One region of the Rossellomorea sp. H136 genome, then DNA from elsewhere that is predicted to be linked to it. Evidence: riboswitches for the same ligand, from Rfam matches in the RefSeq annotation. Region 1 holds a riboswitch; the other holds the start of a gene.
The links. A riboswitch is a leader RNA that binds a small molecule or an ion and turns the genes downstream of it on or off. The one in region 1 is predicted to bind thiamine pyrophosphate.
Positions count from the first base shown of each region.

Region 2: another riboswitch for thiamine pyrophosphate. It lies ahead of tenA (thiaminase II); the one in region 1 lies ahead of ACYH0O_RS07790 (ABC transporter substrate-binding protein).

Region 1 is NZ_CM166371.1:1,544,143-1,554,064, forward strand. It holds gene ACYH0O_RS07785 (phosphotransferase enzyme family protein) at 1-839, shown strand, start outside; TPP riboswitch at 917-1,027, shown strand; gene ACYH0O_RS07790 (ABC transporter substrate-binding protein) at 1,190-2,170, shown strand; gene ACYH0O_RS07795 (thiamine-binding protein) at 2,183-2,476, shown strand; gene ACYH0O_RS07800 (ABC transporter permease) at 2,473-3,234, shown strand; gene ACYH0O_RS07805 (ABC transporter ATP-binding protein) at 3,236-3,973, shown strand; gene ACYH0O_RS07810 (TatD family hydrolase) at 3,966-4,748, shown strand; gene ACYH0O_RS07815 (transcriptional regulator SplA domain-containing protein) at 4,871-5,116, shown strand; gene splB (spore photoproduct lyase) at 5,129-6,157, shown strand; gene ACYH0O_RS07825 (low molecular weight phosphatase family protein) at 6,203-6,631, opposite strand; gene ACYH0O_RS07830 (dicarboxylate/amino acid:cation symporter) at 7,002-8,246, shown strand; gene ACYH0O_RS07835 (helix-turn-helix transcriptional regulator) at 8,581-9,033, shown strand; gene ACYH0O_RS07840 (universal stress protein) at 9,086-9,610, opposite strand.
Region 2 is NZ_CM166371.1:2,699,192-2,709,113, reverse strand. It holds gene ACYH0O_RS13650 (sensor histidine kinase) at 1-919, shown strand, start outside; gene ACYH0O_RS13645 (response regulator transcription factor) at 916-1,515, shown strand; TPP riboswitch at 1,803-1,910, shown strand; gene tenA (thiaminase II) at 2,028-2,726, shown strand; gene ACYH0O_RS13635 (ECF transporter S component) at 2,719-3,297, shown strand; gene ACYH0O_RS13630 (ABC transporter ATP-binding protein) at 3,312-4,739, shown strand; gene ACYH0O_RS13625 (energy-coupling factor transporter transmembrane component T family protein) at 4,736-5,539, shown strand; gene ACYH0O_RS13620 (thiamine phosphate synthase) at 5,529-6,146, shown strand; gene thiO (glycine oxidase ThiO) at 6,153-7,250, shown strand; gene thiS (sulfur carrier protein ThiS) at 7,255-7,458, shown strand; gene ACYH0O_RS13605 (thiazole synthase) at 7,460-8,224, shown strand; gene ACYH0O_RS13600 (thiazole biosynthesis adenylyltransferase ThiF) at 8,221-9,243, shown strand; gene thiD (bifunctional hydroxymethylpyrimidine kinase/phosphomethylpyrimidine kinase) at 9,259-9,922, shown strand, end outside.

The DNA of each region.
Region 1 (9,922 bases):
AACCGAATGTTTATAAGGTGAAGAGTCCGGAGAAGACATTTTATTTGAAAAAGAGATTGAACTCTTCAGTGGAGAAGCGAATAGAAGAGCTGCTCTTAACTTCTTTTTTATTTGGAAACGGACTTATTGTTGAAAGGCCACTGTTAACGGTCTCACATCAGCCATATGTACGACACCATCAGGTTTTCTACTCCCTGTATCAAGCTCTGGAAGGAATACCAGTACAAGTCTATTCCTTAACTTCTTTGAGAATGGTGGGAACATACCTATCCAAACTCCATGGCAGGCTAAAACAATACGTCTGTAAATACGAGGTAGAAGAATGGAAAATTGAAACACATTTGAGAGAGTGGATAGGCGGTCAGGATTCTACAAGGATAGAAAGGTGGGGTGAAGGGTTTCTTGGCAAGCTAAATGAATGGTCTTTCTCCTATAGCAAATTGCCCCATCAACTCGTCCATAGCGACTGTCATCCGCGTAATATCCTCATGAAAGAAGAAAGGGTGACAGGGGTCATAGATTTCGAGAGGATACGAAAAGCACCCCGCATAGCAGATATCGGCTACTTTATTGCAGGGATGCTCAAAGATCAGGTCATGGAGGGTGAGGATGAAGATGAGCATGCTGAATGTATCCATGCCTTTATGGAGGGCTATCAGTCCGAGGGTCCTTTAACCCAGGAAGAAAAGGAACTGATGCCATTCTTAGTCATTATCTTTCTTCTTCAATACACCTTCTTTTACAATCAAAAAGGGTATTCACACGCTGTATCTACATTCATTTCGTTCATTAACAGACTAGTAAATTCTGGTGTTTATGAGCAGGCATTTCAAATGTAATTTTATTTAAGAGGAAATGCTTGAATATACACCATTTCTGTGGCAAAGTAGGGAAGAAGATAACGTTTAATTTCATAGTACAAGTGTAGGGGGACCGGTGTGGCCGGTTGAGATTGTATCCTGACAGATACTGACCCTTTGAACCTGAACTGGCTGATACCAGCGTAGGAAACATTCTCTTAAACATTACATAATCATGTTTAACAATGCGTCCCTCGCTGAAGCTTGGGGCGCTTTTTTGCTGTTGTGTCCATACGTTCTAAGGTGTTTTACATTCTTTCTCTCTACTAAGTGAACAATAGAGAATAAACGTTACAACTACATACATGGATTTTTAGGAGGAAAAAATGATGAAAAAATGGATGTATATCATCTGTTCTGTCTTTCTTTTAACTGCTTGCAGTGGTGGAGGAAATACATCAGAACAGGAAGGTCATAAAAAGGTTACGGTTGTACTGGACTGGACACCGAATACTAATCACACTGGATTATACGTTGCGAAAGAAAAAGGATACTTTGAAGAGCAAGGGCTGGATGTGGATATCATCTTACCTGGTGAGGCAGGGGCAGACCAACTCGTTGCCTCGGGTAAAGCTGAGTTCGGAGTTGGATACCAGGAAAGTGTCACGCAAGCAAGAGTACAGGACGTACCACTTGTATCTATCGCTGCTGTCATACAGCATAATACATCCGGGTTTGCCTCCCCTAAGGATAAAGGTATAACGACTCCAAAGGATTTTGAAGGCAAAAGGTATGGCGGATGGGGATCACCTGTAGAAAAAGCTGTTATGACGTCGATTATGAAACAAGAAAATGCTGACGTAGAGAAAGTGGATTTTGTAAACATGGGAGATACAGATTTCTTTACTGCCGTGAAACGGGATGTGGACTTTGCGTGGATCTACTATGGATGGACAGGGATTGAAGCAGAGCTTCGCGGTGAGGAATTGAACATGATGTACGTAAAGGATTACTCGGAAAAACTCGATTATTACACGCCTGTTCTGACGACAAATGAAAAGATGATTGAATCAGACCCTGAAACGGTTAAAGCATTTTTGTCAGCTTCTTCCAAAGGGTATCAGTTTGCGATCGACAATCCGGAAGAGGCAGGTGAAATCTTATTAGAGGCAGCTCCAGATCTGGATAAGGAATTAGTCATGAAGAGTCAGGAATGGCTGGCGCCTAAATACAAAGATGACGCTGACAGATGGGGAGAGCAGAAGCTGGAGGTTTGGGAAAACTATGCTTCATGGATGTATGATAACGATTTATTAGATAAGGAACTGGACAGTAAAAAAGCATTCACAAACGAATTCTTACCAAAATAAGAGGTGAACATAATGGGGAACGCACTCGTAAGCATACAAATTATTCCGAAGACGAAAAATGGGGAAGATGTTATTCCATACGTGGATGAAGCCATCGCGATCATTGATGAATCAGGTGTCCGTTATGAAGTCCATCCATTAGAAACGACAATGGAAGGGGAATTATCTGATTTATTTAAGGTGATTGAACAAATGAATGAACGAATGATCGAATTGGGAAGCTCAAATGTCATTTCTCAAATCAAGGTATTATATCAGCCTGCCGGGATTGAGATGGATCAATTAACGGAGAAGTATAAAGGATGAAATCATGGATATCGAAAGGATGGAGACCCTTCTTGGTCCTCATCCTTTTATTCATCATTTGGGAATTCACCATTAGAATATTTGAGGTTCCTGCCTGGCTGATGCCATCACCTTCAGATATTTGGGCTGAAGGGGTTGCTTCCTGGTCAGCATTCACGGGTCATCTTGGCTCGACAACCCTCCTGACGATCGGGGGATTTGCGATTGGGTGTACGATTGGGATCGTGACTGCAGTCGGACTACATCTGCTACCTAAAGTAAGAGAAGCGATTTATCCACTCATGATCCTGTCTCAAAACATTCCGATCATCGTGCTCGCACCCCTGTTGGTTATCTGGTTCGGATTTGGACTATTGCCGAAAATCATTGTCATTACATTGATCTGCTTTTTTCCGGTAGCGGTCTCGGCATTGGATGGTTTCAGGCAGACGAACTCAGAGTACATTCTTTACATGAAAATGTCGGGAGCCACAAAAGCTCAAATCTTTCGAAAAGTTGAATGGCCGCATGCACTTCCATCCATCTTCTCAGGACTGAAAATTTCAGCTACCTATAGTGTGATGGGGGCAGTGATTTCAGAGTGGTTAGGTGCACAGAAAGGGATCGGAGTCTATATGACTCTTGCCTCTTCCTCCTTTAGGACAGACAGGGTATTTGTAGCCATCTTTATGATTATGCTGCTCAGCCTCGTTTTCTTTGGAATCATTTTGTTATTAGAGAAAATCATGATTAAGTGGAATCGAAAGGAGGACAGGTAACATGACGACTTTATCCATACAAAATATGTCTAAATACTTTGATGGGGAGCTGATCCTTGATGAGCTTTCCATTCATGTTGAAGAAGGTGAGTTCGTCTCAATCCTTGGTCCTTCCGGGAGTGGAAAGAGTACGCTATTTCACGTGATCGGAGGATTATTCACTCCCGATTCCGGAGACATTCAATTAGATGGAAAATCGATTAATGGTCAAAGAGGAACTATCAGTTACATGCCGCAAAGTCCGTCCCTCCTGCCATGGAGAACCGTAATTGAGAATGTGATGCTTGGCCAGGAGTTACATGGAAAGAGAGATAGGGATAAAGCGCTCTGCATGATCGAACGTGCGGGCTTAAAGGGGTATGAGAATGCGTATCCTGATGATTTATCCGGAGGGATGAAGCAGAGGGTGGCGTTTATTCGTGCCCTTATCAGTCCTCAATCCTTTTTATGTTTGGATGAGCCCTTTTCAGCCCTGGATGAATTCACACGATTGGACATGCAGAAATGGCTCCTTTCCATTTGGGAGGAAGACTTGAGTTCCGTTCTATTTGTGACTCATAATATCGACGAAGCCCTGTTTCTGTCAGACCGGATCATTGTATTATCGACAAGGCCGGCCAGGGTACAGAAGGAGTTCAAAGTACCGTTTCCCCGTCCCCGCGATAAAGAGATTCTCTTAACGGAGGAGTTTCTGAAATGGAAAACGAGCATTTTTGAGGAGCTTTCTCAATATGTGTAAACCCTCCTTGATTGATGCACATATTCACTTGGATTTATACGAAGGATATGAGCGTGATAAGATTATGCAGGAACTTGAACTGTATTCTGTAGAAGCGCTCATATCTGTATCGTTCCACCTTCAATCGTCCAGGACAAATATAGATCTCTCGAGAAGAGATGCAAGGATCAAACCTGCTGCAGGTTTCCACCCGGAGCAGAAACTGCCTTCTGAAAGTGCAGTTGAGGAGCTTCTTTCATTCATTGAGCGGCATCAACAGGAAATAGTGGCGATTGGTGAAGTAGGATTGCCTTATTATAAAATGAAAGAACATCCTGATGTTAAAGTGGAGCCTTATATCGATCTGTTGGAAAGGTTTGTGATCCAATCCAAAAAGATCAATAAACCGATTATCCTTCATGCCGTATATGAGCATGCCCCCATCGTTTGTGGACTGTTAGAAAAGCACTCCATAGAAAAAGCTCATTTTCATTGGTTTAAAGGAGATAAAAAGACCATTGAAAGAATGAAGGGAAATGGCTATTCCATCTCCATTACCCCTGATGTCCTTTATGAGAATGAGATACAAGAGCTTGTTAAGAGGTACCCAATCGAAGGACTTATGGTAGAAACAGATGGTCCTTGGCGTTTTGAAGGGATCTTCCAGGGAAGGATGACCCACCCTGGAATCATGCATCGGTCCATTGAAAAAATCGCCGAAATAAAACGCATCAAAGAAACAGAAGTATATAAACAACTGTTTAAGAATACAACCGAATTTTATGGGATATCCTAAATCAGGCTTCTCTTGCATCATTGGTGCAGGAGAAGTTTTTTTATAAACATCTTTTTCCATCATATTTATCGGGGAGATAACAAAAAATGATAGTAATGACGTTTAGGAAAAAGGTGAAAAGAATGGAACTGAATGATCAATATATGCCTTATCAAGCAGGTGATGTAGTATATGTGATTTATAGAAATCCGCATACACAAAGTGTAGCCAACGTGCAGGAAGCAGCCGTAGTACAAGATCCGGAAAATCCGAACGAATTGGCATTATTTTTATATGAAACCTATTATCCGTTAACACATGAAATTGCGGTTTATTCTTCAGAAGCTGAAGCGGAGGAAGCCTATACTCAATCATTTGGAGACCTGTAGGAGGGATGAATCATGGTCAAACCGTTCGTGCCACAATTGGTCTACTTTGAACCAAATGCTTTGGAATATCCCCTGGGAAAAGAGCTCAAAGAAAAGTTTGAAAAAATGGATGTGGAGATCAGGTACACAACATCGCATAACCAGGTTCGTAATTTGCCAGGGGACAACCATTTTCAGAAATACCGGATTGCAAAATCCACTTTAGTAGTCGGAGTGAGAAAAACGTTGAAGTTTGATACATCCAAACCGTCTGCTGAATATGCTATCCCATTTGCAACAGGGTGCATGGGGCACTGTCATTATTGCTATCTGCAAACAACGATGGGGAGTAAACCATATATACGAACGTATGTGAATGTGGATGAAATATTTGAGTCGGCAGACAAGTATATTGCAGAAAGAGCTCCTGAATTCACACGCTTTGAAGCTGCTTGTACGTCCGATATCGTAGGGATCGATCATCTCACTCATACCCTAAAACGAGCCATCGAGCATTTTGGTGAATCCGAGCATGGCAAGCTTCGTTTTGTGACGAAATTCCATCATGTCGACCATCTGCTTGATGCGAAGCATAATGGAAAAACCAGATTCCGATTCAGTATCAATGCCGATTATGTGATTAAGAATTTTGAGCCTGGTACATCTCCTTTGGATAAGCGACTTGAGGCCGCGGGGAAGGTTGCAAGAGCGGGGTATCCATTAGGATTCATTGTGGCACCTATCTATATCCATGAAGGATGGAAGGAAGGGTATAAGCAAATGTTTGAACATTTGGAAGTTTACCTGCCGGAAGAAGCGAAAAAGGATTTAACCTTTGAATTCATTCAACATCGTTTCACAAAACCGGCTAAAAGAGTCATTGAGAAAAATTATCCGATGACAAAGCTTGAACTTAATGAGGAAGAACGGCGATATAAATGGGGTAAATACGGGATTGGCAAGTATATCTATCAAAAGGATGAAGAGCAGGAAATGAAAGATCATTTGTATGCCTACATGGAAAAACATTTTCCGAAAGCGAAGCTGGAGTATTTCACCTAAAAAAAGGGACTGATTACAATACAATACCAGTTGTAATCAGTCCTCTTAATGTAGTTGTGGTAGAATATTTTCCAAATCTTTCACTCGCATGGCAATTTCATCACAAATTTCTTGATAGTGTACCCATTCTTCTATGAGTGTCGCAGAACGCTTCCTTGGATTAGGCAAATTCCAATAGATGACTTTATCTTCTAATTCAGATGGAATCTCTATCTTATCATCATATTCTGTATCCTGAATCGCAACAATAACCGAAGCATTACCAAGTTCATTCATCTCAATGCGTGTAAGTGGGAATGTACTGATGTCAATACATAACTCTTTCATTGCTAAAACGCTGAATTCAGCACGACTCTCAGCAACCCAACCGGCACTTTTGAATGACCAATCCGACACATCAAGCTTCTCGGCCCACCCTTCAGCTATCAAGCTGCGCTGTTGACTACTTGAAAGAAAATAGACTGTTTTATTCATTTTAGGTATGTTCCTTTCTATTTTCATGCTGTTATTACTATTTACCCAATAACGTAGCATTTAATCACTAAATGTAAAAAAGAAAAGTTTGGAAGTTGATCTGTAGTCATATCGAATCATTCAACTCCCACATTTTGTGCGGAGTGTGAGGTGAAATATAGTAATAATGTTTTAATTCACACTTAATCTTCTTCAATTATTAAAAAAATCAGTATAATAGGAAAAGGAGAAAGAAGAAGCATCGAAAAAAATGGATGGGAAGGCAGTTCAGGAAAAGATAATAGAAAAATTCAAAAATAATAGTTTTGCTAAAAGTAATTAAGGGTAAACATCTTTTAATTATTTTGTATTCAATAGGGGAGGTACATCTATGAAATTTAATTTAACAACTAAGATTATTATTGCCTTAATACTAGGAGCGATTGTGGGATTACTGCTTAATATTTTTGCTAAAGATACATTTAATATATTAGATCCTTATCTGTTTACTCCGTTAGGGAAGATATTCCTTAACCTCATCAGCATGCTTGTTGTACCAATTGTGTTTTTATCCATCGTTCTTGGATCTGCAGGTCTGGGTGATCCTAAGAAATTGGGGAGAATAGGGTTGAAGACCATTGTATTCTTCTTAATGACTACCTGCATTGCCATCGTCATCGGTTTATCTCTGGCTTATGTCATTGATCCCGGTTTGGTAGAGGGAATTGACAAAACACAATCAGAAGGTTTTGAAACGAAAGATGCTCCTCCTGTGGGAGAGACCCTCATGAACATTATTCCAAAAAATCCACTTACGGCGATGACAGAGGGAAATATGCTGCAAATTATTGCATTTGCCATCTTTATTGGATTTGGATTAACAGCTTTAGGGGATAAAACAAAAGGAATATTAAAGCTGGTTGAACAAGGTAATGACCTGATGATGTACCTTGTGACACTCGTGATGAAATTCGCTCCATACGGAACATTCGGATTGATAGCTTCAGCAATAGGAAGCCAGGGTTTCAGTGCATTGAAGGCGATGTGGCTTTATTTTGTAGTCGTTCTTGCAGCATTGATCATTCACGCCATCGTTACCTATGGTGGAACGATCCTCCTTCTGGCCAAAAAAAATCCGCTTTGGTTCTTCAAGAATTTCAGTCCTGCGATGAGCGTAGGATTCAGTACATCAAGCAGTAACGCGACGCTTCCCATCTCTATGGATGTTGCCCAACAGCGTCTAGGCGTATCGAAATCAGTAAGCTCTTTCGTTCAACCATTAGGAGCTACCATCAACATGGATGGTACTGCGATCATGCAGGGGGTTGCAACCGTCTTTATCGCTCAGGTATATGGTGTTGATTTATCATTGGAACAACTGATTACGGTTGTACTAACGGCTGTTTTAGCCAGTATAGGTACAGCAGGGGTTCCTGGAGTCGGATTGATTCTTCTTGCGATGGTATTAAGCAGTGTAAACCTGCCGGTAGAAGGAATTGGATTAATTCTGGGGATTGACCGCTTGCTTGATATGGCAAGGACTTCCATCAATATTTCAGGAGATGCAGCGTGTGCGTTGTTTGTATCAGAATCTGAAAAGAAACGTACGATCAAGGAACAAAGAGGGGAGGCGTAATCTCCTCATATATTAAATCGAGTCTATGGCGTGTAAAGGCGATAGACTCGATTTTTTTTATCTAATTTATTTAGTGGTAGCGCTCCAATGCCCGATCTCTAGCGGCTTAATGGTCCACGATCGGATAGGGATAATGTTCTCCCAGGATAAACCCCGAATCTTCCAGACTTTTCCTTGCGTTTTTACCGAATTCGTCAATTCTTCACCTAATAGTATAATAAAATAAACAGGGCGATACAAAAAGCGATGGTTTTGATCAATATGTTTAAATATTCTTGAAAATGGAAATGAACTTAGTGTAATATTTCACTATAAATATGTAAGGTGTGATTCGATGACAAAAGAAGAGATTGTTCTAATTATTTCAGATAAATTACGGCTAATACGTACAGAGGCAGGTTATACACAGGATAAGATGGCGAACATAATCGGATTATCCAAAAAAACCCTTGTTCAAATTGAAAAAGGCAGAGTCATGGCCGGCTGGACAGCGGTCATTGCCATCTGTGCATTGTTTAAAGATAGTGAAACCTTAACCACAAGTCTTGGGGGGGAGCCCCTTGAAATCATAGAGACCATTGCTCGGGAAGGCATTGATTATCGGAAGGAGAAAACGTTGGGCGGGAAGGTCTGGTGGAAAGATGTAAAGAAGAATGATGAATACATTCTTCAGCAAAACCTTTTCAGTCAGCACTTCCGAATATTGGACTCCGAGGATTATCGAATATACAGCAGCTTTGACGAGAATAATGCCCATAAACGTTTTGATGAATTAACTGGTAAGTAATACATAATGGAGGGACGGACCTATTAAAGGTCCGTCCCTCCATTTGTTCCATTTATTTTACGACCAGGACGCTGGTTTCGCAGTTTTGAGTGACTTTTTCACTGACGCTGCCAAGCACCCATTTTTTCATGCCGGACTTACGGCTGCTCCCGACTACTACCAGGTCTGCCTGGATTTCTTTGGCATATTCACATATGCGTTTTGCTTCTGAACCGGATAGGTGAATATAGTTTGCCTCAATCCCGTAAGGAGAAAGTTTTTCTTTAGCATTTTTCAAAAAGTGATGTGTAGAGGACGGTGTCTTAATTTCATGACGTTCTTCCTCCGAAGTATGAACTTTGTTGTCTGGAGCAACGGACAAATTCCCCATATAATTGTTATCAAACCCTGGTGACGTATCTGCCAATGCATGGGTAGGGGTATAGTTGTCATGACTTTCATTTGCTACCTTTTCATCTGATATATGGAGTACGGTTAATTGTGTATCTATAGAACCTTTTATTAATTTTTGCACTTCATCCAATGCTTTCTTGCTTCCATCGGTTTCATCGTAAGCTAACAAGATATGTTTATACATCAAAATCACCTCATCAATAGGATATCTATTATTTACCCAATATTAAATTTTTTAATCTTTTTCAGGAAACGAGAACCGAATATAAAGACCATTTTTAAAAAAACTGATTCAACAATCGCTTTATAACAAAGAAAGAGCATAACGGGGGAAGATCCGCTATGCTCTTTCTCTTTGATTAAAACTCATATAATTGCAGGAATAATGTTTAATTTGAATGGTCTTTATTAAAGCATGCTGATAATCCAGCCAATGACAACAATTGCTCCAATGACCATTAAGACTGTACGTACCATTAAAATCACCTCGACTTAT
Region 2 (9,922 bases), 1.2 Mb from region 1:
GATATCCATTACCATGACCATTCAATTTAATTTTATCTATTTTGCTTTTTACATTGCCTACTATAATGGGAATATAAAAAACCGGGTGGCGTTTTTAACCCTTTATATTATCCACCTTGTGTTAACGACGGCATCGATCAATTATAATTTTGTTATACAGGATGAATTATTTTTATCTCAATTTCCTTTTATTCTGATCATTTGGATAAGCGTCATTCTGTTGCCGTTTAATATTTATAATCGAAATAAACAGGTGCAGCTCGAAGATCAGTTGGAAGATGCTAATAAACGTATTTCAGACTTGGTCAAGCAGGAAGAACGCCAGAGGATTGCCCGTGATCTACACGATACTTTGGGTCAAAAGCTTTCTCTTATCGGTCTGAAGAGCGATCTGGCCAGAAAATTGGTGTACAAGGATCCAGAGCAGGCCAGGAGTGAATTAAAGGATGTTCAGCAAACGGCACGAACCGCTTTGAGTGAAGTAAGGACAATGGTATCTCAAATGAGGGGCATTCGACTAAAAGATGAAATCGTCCGGATCAAACAGCTATTAAAGGCAGCGGAAATTGAATTCGTGATGGATGATGAGGTCATGCTGCCCCAAGCATCACTCTTTCTGGAAAATATCTTGAGCATGTGTCTAAAAGAAGCCGTGACGAATGTTGTCAAACACAGCAAGGCGTCGTACTGTGAGCTAACCATCGAAGAGTCGGATAAAGAGATGACCATCACAGTGAAGGATGATGGTATGGGAATCGAGGGAGATTACACACAGTCTAAAGGAAGCGGCTTAATCGGAATGAGAGAACGGTTGGAATTTGTAAATGGGAGCTTAGAAGTTTTTTCCGAGAATGGGACCACTTTGATAATGAGAGTGCCGAAAGTAATCAAGCAAACAGACAGGGAGGGAATGGAATGATTCGAATTGTTATTGCAGAAGACCAGCGAATGCTATTAGGTGCCTTAGGCTCGTTACTTAGTTTAGAGGATGATATGGAAGTGGTTGGAAAGGCGGGCAATGGAGAAGAAGCCATTGCCCTCGTCCACGAGCTGCAGCCGGATATTTGTATCATGGATATTGAAATGCCTAAAAAGACCGGTCTTGAAGCAGCAGAGGAATTAAAAGGCGAAAATTGCAAAGTGATTATCCTGACAACTTTTGCCAGGTCCGGTTATTTCCAGCGTGCATTAAAAGGTGGGGTGAAGGGTTATTTGTTAAAGGACAGCCCAAGTGAAGAACTGGCGAACTCGATTCGTCTTGTCATGGAGGGTAAACGTATTTATGCACCAGAGCTCATGGACGATGTGTATAGTGAAGAGAACCCCCTGACAGACCGTGAAAAAGAAGTGTTGGAGCTGGTTGCTGACGGGAAAAACACGAAGGAGATAGCCGATGAGCTTAGCCTCAAAACGGGTACCGTCCGAAACTACATCTCAACCATACTCGATAAGCTTGAAGTTAAAAATCGAATCGAAGCCATCACTCAATCAAAAGAAAAAGGATGGTTTAAATGATGTGCAGGGACGGACTTCCACCATGGAGGTCCGTCCCTGCCTTTATGGTAGTTTTGTATTGCCATTATCTAAAGGGTGTATATTTATACAATACCAGCAGACACGTAATTTTGCTTTACAAGATATTTATTCTAAATGAATTTCAATTAAATTTTCATAGGGAATACCCTTTGCTACGATTGGTTTTGTATGGAAAGGGCAATGGGAAAATGATGAAAGGTTTTCTTTTTGGTGTTGACAAGTAAAAGAATCATGGTACGATAACATCGAATACAAAATTTCATAGGACGATCCACTAGGGGTGCCTTATAAAAGGCTGAGATTAAAGTGTGACTTTAAGACCCTTTGAACCTGATCTGGTTGAGACCAGCGTAGGGAAGTGGTGTTTGACGGTCACATAGAATCGAATTCTATCAAACTGATCTCAAGCCACTTTCTGTATGCGGTATGCATAATGAAAGTGGCTTTTTTTGTTGCCCATTTCGGGTCGTCTGGAAAAGGAGAAAGATAATATGACATTTACAACGTACTTAAGAAACGAAGTGAAGGAAATTTGGGAAGCGAGTTTTAACCATCCTTTCGTTAAAGGAATTGGGGATGGAACCCTACCCCTTGAAAACTTCAGATACTACCTTCTCCAGGATGCCTATTACCTCTCACACTTTTCGAAGGTGCAGGCACTTGGTGCAGCCAAAGCAACAGACTTACATACTACATCGAGAATGGCAACACACGCTGTGGGGACAAATGAAGCTGAGCTTTCCCTTCATGAAAATTTCTCAAACCGTTTAGGGATTACGGAAGAAGAAAAACTGCAGTTTAAACCTGCTCCTACTGCTTATGCCTACACGTCTCATATGTATCGTTCCGCACAGTATGGAGGTCTCGCAGATATTCTGGCGGCAATACTTCCCTGCTACTGGTTGTATTACGAGATCGGTGAACGCTTGAAATCATGTACACCTGAGGAAGCTATTTATCAGGAATGGATTGCAGCTTATGGTGGAGAGTGGTTTGGGGAGCTAGTAGAAGAACAGATACAGCGACTGGATGGATTGGCAGAAACAATGACAGAAACAGATAAGGAAAGAATGAGAGAGAATTTTATTTTGAGTAGCATTTATGAATTACAGTTTTGGGAAATGGCATACACACTGGAGAAGTGGCCGTTTCATACATCTCTAGGTAAAGAAGGTAGAATACATGTCTAAATTAAAGCTGACGGATATTTTAGTAACGGTCGTCATCTCAATAGGTTTTGGGATTATATATAAGCTTTGGGGACCGGTTTACAACTTATTAAAGCCATTTGGATTGCATGCTGATCAACTGATCTATGGCATGTGGTTCATGGCGGCAACCGTGGCATTTTTAATCATTCGGAAACCTGGCGTTGCACTTCTGGCAGAGATTGCAGCTTCTTCAGGGGAATTTCTCATGGGGAGTGAATGGGGCCTAGAGGTACTCCTATTCGGTCTGATTCAAGGTTTGTTTGCAGAGTTGATTTTTCTTATCACCGGCTATAAGCGTTATGATGTCATCATCATTTGTACTGCAGCTGTGGGCTCAGCAATTGGCTCAATCCTGATGGACTACTTTAAGGGATACATGGGAGACTTGGTTCTGTGGAATTTATCACTTTTTATCGGTGCCAGGTTAATCGGATCCATAGTGATAGCAGGCATAGGTGCCTTCTATCTCGTTAAGGCTCTGGAGAAAACGGGGGTAACCAGTTTGGTCAGACGTGCGGACCAAAAAGATTATGATGCCCTGAATCAGTAAAGGAGGGAAGGACGATGCATGTTGAAAATCTGCGCCTTACATTTCCCGGTTCAGAGAAACTGATGTTTAAAGACGTAAGCCTTTCGATAAAAGACGGAGAAAAGATATTGCTACTCGGGCCTTCTGGTTGTGGCAAATCTACACTCCTCCAGGTTTTATCCGGTGTGATACCCCATTCTATAGATGTGCCGATGAAAGCTGACTCGATTGAGCGTCCTGAATCTTTCGGGTATGTCTTTCAAGATCCGGACGCTCAATTTTGTATGCCCTATGTTGATGAGGAAATTGCCTTTGTTTTGGAGAACAACCAAATTCCAAGAGACGAAATGCCAGAGGAAATTAAAGAACTGTTGGAGAAGGTCAATTTAAGTCTGGGGGATTCCCATACGAAAATCTCCTCTCTATCAGGGGGGATGAAACAAAAATTGGCCATTGCTTCTGCCCTTGCGCTCCATCCCCATACCCTATTTTTGGATGAACCTACAGCGATGTTGGATGATGAGAGTACAAAATCTGTATGGGAAACAGTGAAAACGACATGTAAAGATAAAACGTTACTTATCGTTGAGCATAAGCTGAGTCACGTACTAGAGATCATTCATCGTATAATTCTTTTCGATGCTAATGGAAGGATAGTGGCTGATGGTCCAAAGGCTCACATTTTATCAAATTTCAAGGAAACATTGAAATCAGTTGGGGTATGGTATCCGGAAGCGTGGAAAGATTATCTTTCTTCCCACCCTCCGGAGAAGGTTGCCCCGTTTGGAAAAGAGAATTTAAGGCTAGAGAACTTCAAAGGGTATGTACAAAAAGAGGTGAAGATCCACCTTCAAAATGCCGTCAGCCTTAAAGGTGAATGGATTGCAATCACCGGAAAGAATGGAGCTGGGAAAACTACATTACTCCACAGTCTTATGAAATTCATCCAAACGACCGGAACGTATGAATTATATGGAAGACAGGTAAAAGGAAAGAATGTTCCAGAGGAATGTACATTTGTTTTTCAAAATCCCGAGTTTCAGTTTGTGACACACAGTGTGTTTGATGAAGTTGCGTATACCTTTCGGCTCAAGAAAGTGGATGAAGGAATAGTGGAGGAAAAGGTGCATGCACTATTGAAGCGATTCAAGCTTGATCCATACAAACATCATCATCCCTATCATTTATCCATGGGGCAAAAGCGCAGATTAAGCGTCGCAGCGTCCCTTGTCAGGAATAAAGATATTCTATTATTGGACGAACCGACCTTTGGCCAGGATTCCCAAAATACGTTTGCGTTACTTGAGATGCTTCAAAACTATCAAAAAGAAGGTTGTACCATTCTAATGGTGACACATGATGAAAATATCATTACTCATTTTGCATCCAGAGTATGGGTAATTGAAAATGGGCGTCTCACCCAGGATTTCTATAATGAGATTGCAGGTAGTAAGGCAATATGAATATAGAACTCGAGTATAGTGAAACCTGGCTTCACCAAATCAATCCCAGCTTCAAGCTAATGACCTTGATCGGGCTTTTTGTATTGCTGCTTTTTATTCATTATCTTAACTGGTTGTTATATTTGAGCTTACTCTTTTTTCTCCTGTTATGGTTGTTCTCAGGATATTCATATAGAACGGTCAGTTTAATGATTCTACCCTTTTTCCTTGTTTTCATCTCTACAGCTTCATCAATGATTTTATTTGGGAAAGGTGAAACAACATGGATGAAATTTGGATTGATCCACATTACCGAAGAGAGTTTTTATCGGGGGATCCATGTTGGATTGCGTACCATCGTATTCGCTATATTGGGATTATTATTTGCTCTTACAACGAGACCGGTGAAGCTTTTCTACTCCCTCATGCAGCAACTGAGATTAAAACCTAAGTATGCGTATAGTTTTATGGCAGGATTCAGATTAATCCCTATTATGATTGAAGAATTCTTCACGATACGAAACGCCATGAGAGTCAGGGGAGTTGAAGAACGGAAAGGAATAAAGCACATATTCCATAAAATGAAATCATATTCCATTCCCCTGCTTGCCCAGAGCATCAGAAGAGCTCACAGAATTGCCGTGGCTATGGAAACAAAGGGTTTTAAAGGAAGTGGGCAACGAACCTATTACTACAGAGTAACCTTTTCGAAATATGATGGATATTTCTTGGGGAGCGTTCTCTTCATGATTGTGCTCAGTTATTATTTTTCTACCCATCTACCTATTTTTCCGCCGGGAGATGTTCGCTATGGGAATTGAAACGAGAAAACAATTACATGTGATTTCAACAGGAAAACAATCAGTGGAAGAATTAGTGAAAATCTCGAAGTCCATTTATCCATATCTCGACATGCTCCATCTTCGCGAAAAGCAGTGGACGGGGAAAGAAATGGCTGTGGCCATTGATCGATTAGTAGCAGCAGGAGTCCCATTAACAAAATTATGTGTCAATGATCGGGCAGACATTGCCTTTATGAAGCATGTAAGAGTGGTTCAGCTTGGCCATCAAAGTGCGGATATCAGCTTAGTGAAGAGTGCTTTTCCTTCCTTACAGATTGGAGCTTCTGTACATTCCCTGGAAGAAGCACAACAGGCAATGGATAAAGGAGCGGATTATCTACTTTATGGAAATATCTATGCTACCTCTTCAAAGGCAGGTAAGCCTGGCAGAGGTGTAGCAAACTTAGAAAAAGTGGTTCAATCCGTCCCGATTCCAACTATTTCCATAGGAGGCATTACGCCTGAACGCGTGTGTGAAATTACGGGAACCGGAGCAAAAGGGATCGCTGTCTTATCAGGTATTTTGCTTTCAAAGGATCCATTAGATGCAGCCCGATCCTATTATAAACAATTACACAGGGGGTAAAGTAGCTTGGTAAAACAGTATGATGCTTTGATTGTGGGTGGAGGAGTAATCGGCTGCTCCATTGCGTATCAATTATCCAAAAGAGGAAAGAAAGTTCTCCTGATTGAGAGAAATCAATTGGCGGGAAAAGCATCGAAAGCAGCTGCAGGCATGCTCGGCGTTCAAACCGAATTGAAGGGAAATGATCCTCTGTATCATTTGGCGAAGGCAAGCCGTGATATGTATCCTTCCTTATCAAGGGATTTAAAAGAAATCAGTGGAATGGACATTGAATATGTTGAAAATGGAATGATTAAATTGGCGAGAACGGAGGAGGAAGCACAAGAATTAGTAACAACAGCTTCCTTAACATCACCAGTGGAACAAGTTAAATGGCTTTCACCCCACACTCTATTTACCTATGAACCTCATCTTTCAAAGGATGTGGCAGGGGGATTATATATCCCGAAGGATGGAAACGTCTCAGCATCAAAGCTTACACAAGCATTAGGTTCGGCTTCGATCATGCTGGGTGCAGAAATTAGTGAATATACAGACGTGTATGATTTTATGAAAGAGAGAAACAAAATCACTGGAGTCAAGACGTCTAAAGGAGACTATTATGCAGACGAAACGATTGTAGCGGGCGGTGCTTGGAGTCCATTCCTCATGGAACGACTGGAAATGAAGTTCAGAAGTTTTCCAGTCAAGGGTGAATGCTTTTCCGTTAAGGTCCCCGGTAAAATAGTGGAGCGGACCATCTTCACAGAAGGATGCTACATTGTTCCAAAAGTTGGTGGGCGCCTTTTAATCGGTGCAACGGAGCACCCCCATACCTTCGATGAAACGATTACCACAGGTGGATTAATGAACCTAATGCATTTGGCCACAACCATCCTTCCAGAATTGGTTGATGCCAAGTGGGAAAAAGCGTGGGCCGGGATACGGCCTCAAACAGAACAAGGGGTGCCGTTTATGGGGAGGAGTGAGGGATGGGAAGGGCTTTCCATTGCAACGGGGCATTACCGTAATGGTATACTCCTGGCACCCATAACAGGAGTATTGATGGCAGATCTGATAGAGGGGAAGGAATCCCATTCCCTGCATTCATATTTAAGGAGTTGAGAAGGTGGAATTACGAATAAACGGACAGTTGGTCACGGTGCCGGAATCCATTTCAACAGTATTGGAATTGATTCATCATTTTAACTTGGAAAATCGAATGATCATCGTTGAACAGAACCAAACCATCCTTGAAAAACAGGAGCATAAGATCACCAAAGTGAAAAATGGGGATATCTTAGAGTTAGTACAATTTGTAGGAGGCGGTTGAAATGTTGAAAATCGGAAAGTACACATTCCATTCAAGACTTTTATTGGGAACAGGAAAATATCCTGACTTTGATATTCAGAAAAGAGCTGTCGAGATTTCCGGTGCAGAAATTCTTACGTTCACGGTAAGGCGCATGAATATCTTTGAGCCTAGTCAACCTAATTTCTTAGAAAAGCTGAATCTTGAAAACTATTCATTATTACCGAATACAGCAGGGGCTAAATGTGCTCAGGAAGCGGTTCGACATGCACAATTAGCGAGAGCTTCAGGGCTTTGTGACATGATTAAGGTAGAAGTGATCGGATGTGATAAAACGCTGCTGCCCGATCCCGTCGAAACACTGAAAGCAACTGAAGAATTAATAAAAGAAGGCTTTACAGTGCTTCCTTATACGTCTGACGATGTTGTTCTTGCAAGGAGATTGGAAGAGTTAGGGGCACATGCCATCATGCCCGGTGCTTCCCCTATAGGATCTGGACAGGGAATCATCAATCCAGTCAATCTCCGTTTCATTATTGAGCAAACAAAGGTACCGGTCATTGTGGATGCCGGAATTGGTTCTCCTTCAGATGCAGCTCTTGCAATGGAACTCGGGGCTGATGCTGTATTGCTCAATACAGCCGTCTCTTCGGCTAACGATCCCGTTATGATGGCGAATGCCATGAGGCTTGCGATTGAAGGGGGACGATTCGGATATGAGGCTGGAAGAATTCCGAAGAAACGTTATGCAACAGCAAGCAGTCCAATGGAGGGGATGAGTGTTTGAATGAAGATAGATATTCAAGACAAACGCTGTTTCACCCCATCGGAACAGAGGGACAAAAGTTAATAAGAAATAAACATGTGTTGTTGATCGGGGCGGGAGCACTGGGAACAGGCAATGCAGAAGCCCTTGTACGTGCTGGTATCGGGAAGTTGACGGTTGTGGATCGTGATTATGTAGAATGGAGTAATTTACAACGTCAGCAGCTGTATAACGAGGAAGATGCAAGAAACCGAATCCCAAAAGCTGTAGCGGCAAAAAAAAGACTCCAAGCGATTAATTCAACTGTAAAAATCGAAGGACATATACTCGATGCCATGCCAGAAGAGATGTTGAAACTTGCCAAGAGCGTAGATCTTATCATCGATGCAACGGATAACTTTGATACGAGAATGATCATAAATGATATCTCTCAAAAATATTCCATTCCTTGGATTTATGGTGCTTGTGTTGGGAGTTATGGAATATCATTCACTATTCTTCCCGGTATCACTCCCTGTCTTCAATGTTTGATCGACACTGTTCCAATGGGTGGAATGACCTGTGATACAGCGGGCATCATCAGCCCTGCCGTGTCCACGGTTGTGGCCTACCAAACTACTGAAGCATTAAAGATACTGGTAGAAGACATGGAGGCACTGGGTAATAAAGTGGTCTCTTTTGATTTATGGAAAAATGAGCATACTTCGCTGGATGTGAGCAAGCTGAAAAGGGATGAATGCCTTTCATGTGGAGAGCATCATACATTCCCCGGTCTGAAATACGAAAATCAAACTAAAACAGCCGTCCTCTGTGGTAGGGATTCAGTTCAAATCCGACCAGCTGTAAAACAAGATGTGAATCTTTTGGAACGATCAAAATCTTTAGAACTTCAGGGAAAACAAGTAGATAGAAATCCTTATCTGATTTCATTCGAGGTTGAATCTTATCGAATCGTACTCTTTCGTGATGGACGTACTCTCATTCACGGAACAAAAGATATAAGGAAAGCAAAATCGGTTTATCATCGTTATTTGGGATAAAGGGAGGAGAACAGCATGATTCAAAAAGCATTAACGATTGCCGGATCGGATTGTGGCGGTGGGGCTGGAATCCAGGCAGACCTCAAGACGTTTCAGGAGCTGAATGTCTATGGAATGTCTGCTATAACAGCAGTGACGGCGCAAAATACAAGAGGTGTACAAGGCGTGTATCCATTGTCAGCGGATGCTGTCATTGATCAATTAACATCGATTGCTGAAGATTTACCTCCCCAAGCCATCAAAACGGGCATGCTGGTGAACGGAGACATTATTTCTCATGTTGCAGACTTTGTTCGATTACATTCCTGGAAGAAGCTCGTAGTAGATCCTGTCATGATAGCAAAAGGGGGGGCATCCTTATTGGATAGGGAATCCGTTAATGCATTAATCAATGAATTGATTCCCCTTGCGTTCGTGGTAACGCCGAACATTCCCGAAGCTGAGGCATTGACAGGGATAGACATTCTGAATGATGTTGATCGTAAGAAAGCGGCGGAGGTATTGTTTCAAATGGGGGCAAAACATGTGGTGATTAAAGGTGGGCATCAATCTCATGCTCAATTTGTTCAAGCGACTGACATCCTCTTTGATGGAAAAAGATTTTATGATTTTAGCAGTCCGAGAGTCTTCACACCACATACACACGGAACAGGGTGTACATTCTCTGCTGTGATTACAT